One region of the Actinoplanes octamycinicus genome, then DNA from elsewhere that is predicted to be linked to it. Evidence: riboswitches for the same ligand, from Rfam matches in the RefSeq annotation. Region 1 holds a riboswitch; the other holds the start of a gene.
The links. A riboswitch is a leader RNA that binds a small molecule or an ion and turns the genes downstream of it on or off. The one in region 1 is predicted to bind thiamine pyrophosphate.
Positions count from the first base shown of each region.

Region 2: another riboswitch for thiamine pyrophosphate. It lies ahead of BJY16_RS11670 (thiamine phosphate synthase); the one in region 1 lies ahead of BJY16_RS14860 (ECF transporter S component).

Region 1 covers NZ_JACHNB010000001.1:3,306,620-3,310,010, reverse strand. Annotated here, with positions in the region: gene BJY16_RS14875 (hypothetical protein) at 1-483, shown strand, start outside; gene BJY16_RS14870 (DUF6328 family protein) at 449-991, opposite strand; gene BJY16_RS14865 (alpha/beta fold hydrolase) at 1,023-1,838, opposite strand; TPP riboswitch at 1,947-2,050, shown strand; gene BJY16_RS14860 (ECF transporter S component) at 2,110-2,700, shown strand; gene BJY16_RS14855 (ABC transporter ATP-binding protein) at 2,704-3,391, shown strand, end outside.
Region 2 covers NZ_JACHNB010000001.1:2,571,881-2,575,271, reverse strand. Annotated here, with positions in the region: gene BJY16_RS11685 (thiazole synthase) at 1-311, opposite strand, end outside; gene thiS (sulfur carrier protein ThiS) at 313-513, opposite strand; gene thiO (glycine oxidase ThiO) at 504-1,520, opposite strand; gene BJY16_RS11670 (thiamine phosphate synthase) at 1,517-2,101, opposite strand; TPP riboswitch at 2,095-2,205, opposite strand; gene BJY16_RS11665 (ABC-F family ATP-binding cassette domain-containing protein) at 2,241-3,391, opposite strand, start outside.

The DNA.
Region 1 (3,391 bases):
GCCGTGCCCGGCGCGAAGCTGGAGAGCGCGGGCAGCGGAATCGCCGACAACCTGGCCGACGCCGGCGGCAAGGTGGGCCGGGTGCCGGTGGTCGGCGACCAGCTCACCAAGCCGTTCACCGGGGCGGCCGACGCCGCCCGGTCGATCGCCGAGGCCGGCCACCAGCAGCAGGAACTGGTCGACAAGCTGGCGCTGATCCTGCCGCTGATGGCGATCGCGGTGCCGCTCGCCCTGGTGCTCTTCCTCTGGCTGCCGCTGCGGCTGCGCTGGATCCGGCGCGCCTCGGTGGCCGCCGCGGTCCGCGACGAACCGGCCGGCCGGGATCTGCTGGCGCTGCGGGCGCTGGCCTCCCGGCCGCTCGGCGAGCTGACCCGGCTGGGTCCGGACATCGCGCAGAGCTGGCGCAACGGCGACGCGGCCGCCGTGGACGCGCTGGCCGAGCTGGAACTCAGGCGTCTCGGTCTGCGCCCGTCCCGGAGCTGACCGCGGCCGGGGTGTCGTCCAGGACGAAACCGTCCTTGTCCTCGTCCTCGCCCCAGTTGCGGTGGGTGATCGGCAGGATCGCCCAGAAGGTCAGGAACCAGCCGGCCGCCACCACGGTCAGGATCACCGCCCAGCGGGCGTGCAGCACGTAGTCGGTGATCAGCAGGACGCTGCTGACCATCGACACCAGCATGCAGGCCAGCCCGCCGGTGGCCATCCGGTGCGAGTAGCGGACCAGCTCCGGTTTGCGGCCCTGCCGGAACAGGGCGCGGTGGAACGCCACCGGCGAGATGATCAGCGCGGTCGCGAAGGCGGCGCTGATCAGCGCCACCATGTAGACGTCCTTCTGGAACGCGGTGGCCTTGGGGAAGCCACTGGAGAACGGCAGGGTCAGCAGGAAGGCGAAGAGGATCTGCACGCCGGTCTGAGCGACCCGCAGCTCCTGCAACAGGTCCGCGAAGTTCCGGTCCCAACGCTGTTTTTCGGTTTCCTTCGACGAGGGGGCCATGGTGCTCCGCCATTCCCCGTCCCGGCCATGGTCAAACGCCGATCCGCGCCAGCACCGCGTCGGCCAGCTCGGCCGGCGCCTGCTCGGGCACCCAGTGACTGACCCCGCGGATCGCGACCAGCTGATAGTCGGCGCTCACCCAGTCGGCGGTGCGCAGCACGGCGGTCAGCCCGACCACGCCGTCCCGGTCGCTCCAGACGAACGTGGTCGGCACGGTGATCTCGCCCAGGTCGGCGACGTCCGCGGTGCGGAACGCGCGGTACCAGTTCAGCCCGCCGGTCAGCCGGCCCGGCTCGCGCATCGCCTTGACGTAGAGGTCGGCGCGCGGCCCGATCGGGCCGAACATCCGGCGCAGCACCAGCGCGCCGCCGCCGAGCAGCAGCTTCTCCGCCACCGGGCTGCGGAACAGCTGGAAGTACGCCAGCCGGGCCTGCTGGCTCGGCCGGACCCGCAGGGCCAGCATCATGGCCCGCGGGTGCGGCACCGAGACCGCGGTCAGCGTCCGCACCCGCTCCGGGTGCCGGCCGGCCACCAGCCAGGCCACCTGGGCGCCCCAGTCGTGCCCGACCAGGTGCGCCGACTCGATGCCGAGGCTGTCCAGCACGCCGAGCACGTCGGCCACCGCCTCGCCGATCCGGTAGGAGCCGGCGCCGGACGGGCGGGCGCCGGGCGAGTAGCCGCGCTGGTCCATCGCGTAGGTGCGCAGGCCGGCCGCGTGCAGCCGGGGCAGCAGGAGATCGAACTCGCGGCGGTCCTGCGGGAAACCGTGCAGCAGCAGCACCGGCTGCCCGTCCTCGGGACCCCCTTCGGTCACCTCGAACGTCAGGCCGCGAGCCTTGACCTGCATGTGATCACTCCCTCGCTGTGCTGGACCGATGCGCCGGTGTTAGCGTCATCGAAGCACATCCAACGAAGCTCGGCCGGGATCGCGCGGACAGCGCGTCGCGGACGGGATTCGATCCGACAGGGGAGCGCACAGCGCTGAGAGTGCGGCCTGGCCGCAGACCCTCGCACCTGATCTGGGTAATGCCAGCGCAGGAAGTTCGGTCTTCTCCAGCCGCGCCATGTTCACGCATGGCGTGCGTCTCCTCCCGGTGCATACACGCTGGGAGGCGTACATGAAAACGGACAACCCCACCAAGTGGCGCACGATAGACATCGTGATCGCCTCGGTCATCGCCGTCGCGTTCGGCGTGATCTTCTGGGCCTGGGACGCGGTCTGGGCCGCCACCGAGAACGCGTTCCTGTTCTTCCCGCCGGCCCAGTCGGTGCTCTACGGCATGTGGTTCCTGCCGGCCGTGCTGAGCGGGCTGATCATCCGGAAGCCGGGCGCCGCGTTCTTCACCGAGACCGTCGCCGCGATCATCTCGGCGCTGCTCGGCAACAAGTGGGGCGCCACGGTGATCATCCAGGGCGCCGTCCAGGGCCTCGGCGCCGAGCTGGCCTTCGCGATGTTCCGCTACCGGGTCTTCAACCTGCCGGTCAGCGTCCTCTCCGGCGCCCTGGCCGGCGTGGTCGCCGCGGTCTTCGACTGGTTCGTCTGGACCTACGACTACGCCCTGTGGAGCTACCGGGTGCCGTACGCGCTGATCACCGTGGCCAGCGCCGCGGTCGTCGCCGGCGCCGGCGCCTGGCTGGTGGTCCGGGCGCTGGCCCCGACCGGCGTCCTCGACCGGTTCGCCGCCGGCCGGGAACGGGCACTGATCTAGTTCATGTCCGAGGTTCTGCTGCGCGGGTTCGGATGGCGGCACGCGGGCCGTCGCGCCTGGGCGGTGCGCGGGCTGGACCTGCACGTGCGGCGTGGCGAGCGGGTGCTCCTGCTGGGTCCCTCCGGGGCCGGCAAGAGCACCCTGCTGGCCGCGCTGGCCGGGCTGCTGCCGGAGGACTCCGGCGAGGCCGAGGGCAGCATCGAGATCGACGGGCTGGAGCCGCGCAAGGCCCGGGACCGGGTCGGCATCCTGTTCCAGGATCCGCAGACCCAGCTGGTGATGGCCCGCTCCGGCGACGACGTGGCCTTCGGCCTGGAGAATCGGGGAGTGCCCGCGGCCGGCATCTGGCCCCGGGTCGCCGACGCTCTCACCCGGGTCGGTTTCCCGTACCGGAACGATCGCCCCACCCATGCGCTCTCCGGCGGCGAGGCGCAGCGCCTGGCGCTCGCCGGGGTGATCGCGCTGCGGCCCGGTCTGCTGCTGCTCGACGAGCCGACCGCCAACCTGGACCCGGCCGGCGCCGCGCTGATCCGCGACGCGATCGGCCGGACCGCCGGCACGGACACCACGCTGATCATCGTGGAGCACCGGGTGGCCGAGGCGTTGCCGCTGGTGGACCGGGTGGTCGTGCTGGCGCCGGGGGGTGGGGTGCGGGCCGACGGCACGCCCGAGTCGGTGTTCGCGGCCCACG
Region 2 (3,391 bases), 730 kb from region 1:
ACGCCGTCGGGCAGCAGGGTCCGTTCGTCGCCGATCACCTCCAGCTTGATCAGGTCGGTCTCGAACGCCTCGCGGGCCATCCGGGCCGTCTTGATCGCGTCGCCGGCGGTGTAGCAGCCGGCGGTGTTCGGCAGGATCCGCACCTTGAGCCGGTCCAGCATCGGCAGCAGCCCGGGACCGGCCGCCTCGACCCGCCGCAGCGCCACGGTGACCAGGTCGGTCCGCGAGGCGACGATCGCCTCCTCCAGCGCGGCGAGGCTGTTCGCGCCGCCGGTGCCGAGGATGAGTCCGTTCTCCGGCAACAGGTCCATGTCAGCCGCCCTGCGCGGCGGTCAGCACCTCGACCGCGTCGCCGTCGGACAGGTCGACCCGCTCCCAGGTGGAGCGCGGCACGACCGAGCCGTTGACGGCGACCGCGACGCCGCGGTGCGCGTCGGTGATCTCGGCGACCAGCGTGGCGACCGAGCAGGACTCGCTCCTGGTCTGTGGCCGGCCGTTGACGGTCAGGCGCATCCGAACCTCCCGGGGGTGAAGTCGTCGATGAGCGGGTCGGTTTCTCCGGTGAGCACCAGGTCGGCGATCAGGCGTGCGGTGATCGGCGCGAGCAGGATGCCGTTGCGGTGGTGCCCGGCGGCGACGACGACGTTGTCGCGGAGCGTGCCGAGGATCGGGGCGTTGTCCGGGGTGCCGGGGCGGTGCCCGACGGTGACCTCGGCGAGTTCGTGGTCGGCCAGGCCGGGGACCAGGTCGAGGGCGGCGCGCAGCAGGTCGTGGACGCCGCCGGCGGTGGGCTGCCGGTCGGTGCGTTCCTCCTGGGTGGCGCCGACCACGATCTCGCCGTCGGCGCGCGGCACCAGGTAGACGTGCCGGCCGTCGGCGGCGCCGTCGATCACGTGCCGGAGCAGCCCGGGCTCGCCGCGCAGCCGGAGGACCTGGCCTTTCACCGGCCGGATCGGCAGCCCGGTGAGCGCCGCCGTGCCACATCCGGCCGCCACCACGACGACGTCCGCGTCCACTTCGGAGAGATCGAGAACAGCCGCTTCGCGTACGCGTCCGTCCAGCGTCGCCCGCAACGCCCGGATCACCCGCCGCGGGTCGACCTGCAGCTCGGTCGGGGCGTGGACGCCGGCCCGGATCCGCGGGGAGAGCGCCGGTTCGTACTCCCGCACCTGCGAGCCGGTGAGCGGGGCCAGCTTCTGGTGCCGCCACTCCCGGCTCATCTCCGCGACGTCGTCCGCGGTCAGCGCCAGGCCGAGGGTCCCGGCGGTGTCGTAGCCGACCTCCCCGAGGTCCGCGGCGAACGCCGGCCACAGCTCGGCGGACGCCGCCAGCAGCCGTTCCAGCTGCGGGAACTCGAAGACCGACTCGCCTCCCGGGGCGAGCATCCCGGCGGCCACGTGCCAGGCGCCGCCGGTCCCGTCGGGCGCCGGGTCGTAGACCGTGACGTCCGCCCCGCGCCGCAGCAGCTCGGCGGCGACGCTGAGCCCGATGATGCCGCCGCCGACGATGCCGGCCCTCATGCCAGGGCCCGCAGGAACGCCCCGGCCGACCCGTGCGGGTCCGCGGTGAACGCGGCCACCGCGGCGATGCCGTGCGTCTTCAGCAGCGGGACCCGGTCCAGGGTGATCCCGCCGATCGCCAGCACCGGGGTCTCCGGGACGGCGGCGGCCACCTCGGCGACCCGGTCCGGGCCGAGCGGCGGCGGCAGTCCGTCCTTGGTGGACGTGGCGAAGGCGGGTCCGACGCCCAGGTACGTCGCGCCCTGGGCGACGGCGGCCCGCGCCGACTCCGGGGTCCGGCAGGTCGCGCCGATGACGGCGGCCGGGCCGAGCACCCGCCGGGCGGCGTCCACCGGCAGGTCGTCGGCGCCGAGGTGCACCCCGTCCGCGCCGGCCGCCAGCGCGACTCCGATCCGGTCGTTGACCAGGACCATCGCTCCGGCGGCTCGGCAGATGCCGACGGCGGCGGTGCTCACCTCGTACGCGAAACGGTCGTTGCTCTTGATCCTGATCTGCACCGCCACGCCGGGCTGCGCCACCCCGCGGACGACGTCGAGGTCGTCGGTGATGACGTGCAGCCTGGGGAACGACAAGGCGTCCATGACACGCTCCTCCCTGCGCCGGCATGACCCGGATCAGGTTCGACGGTCGGGGGCCGCATCAGCCCCCCTCTCAGCCCGGTGCCCGGACTCCCGTGGGTGTTGTTGTAACCGGACCCTAACCGGTCGTTGATGAGTCTGGCTAGCGCACGTCCCAAACTGGCTCGGGCACCTCGGTCACCTCGTTGTCGCTCCTGAACAGCACGAAGCGATCGAAGGACCGGGTGAACCAGCGGTCGTGGGTGACCGCAATCACCGTCCCGTCGAAGGCCTTCAGCCCCTCCTCGAGCGCCTCCGCGGAGGCCAGGTCCAGGTTGTCGGTCGGCTCGTCGAGCAGCAGCAACGTCGCCCCGGACAGCTCCAGCAACAGCACCAGGAACCGCGCCTGCTGGCCGCCGGAGAGGGTGCCGAAACGCTGGTCGCCCTGCGCGGACAGCTCGTAGCGGCTGAGGTGCTTCATCGCGCCGGCCCGGTCCATCCCGGACCGGTGCTCGTCGCCGCGCCAGAGGATCTCGACGAGCGTCTTCTCCATCAGCTCGGGCCGGTCGTGGGTCTGCGAGAAGTGGCCGGGCCGGACCCGCGCGCCGAGCCGCGCCACGCCGTTGTGCTTGACGTGCGCGAGCGGCGCGCCGTCGACCGGCCGGTGCTCCAGGTCGGGCTCGCTGCCGCCGGCCGCGAGCAGCCGCAGGAAGTGCGACTTGCCGCTGCCGTTCGCGCCGAGCACGGCGACCCGGTCGCCGTACCAGATCTCCAGGTCGAACGGGAAGGTCAGATCCTCCAGCTCGAGCTGCTCGCAGATGACCGCGCGCTTGCCGGTCCGGCCGCCGCGCAGGTTCATCCGGACCGACTGCTCCTTGGGCGGCAGCGGCGGCGGGCCGGCCTCCTCGAACTTGCGCAGCCGGGTCTGGGCCGCCTGGTACCGCGAGGCCAGCCCGTCGTTGTAGGCCGCCTTGTTCTTCAGCGTGAAGACCAGCTCGCGCAGCTTCTCGTGCTCCTCGTCCCAGCGCCGGCGCAGCTCCTCCATCCGCTCGTGCCGGTTCGACCGGGCCTCGTGCCAGGAGGCGAACCCGCCCGGATGCACCCACGCGCTGCCGCCCTCGACCGCGACCACCCGGTCGGCGGTCTGCGCCAGCAGCTCCCGGTCGTGCGAGACGTACATGATCGTCTTGGCCGACTCCCGGATCCGTTGCTCCAGCCAGCGCTTGGCGGGCACGTCGAGGAAGTTGTCCGGCTCGTCGAGCAGCAGCACCTCGTCGGTGCCGCGCAGCAGCAGGTCGAGGGCGAACCGTTTCT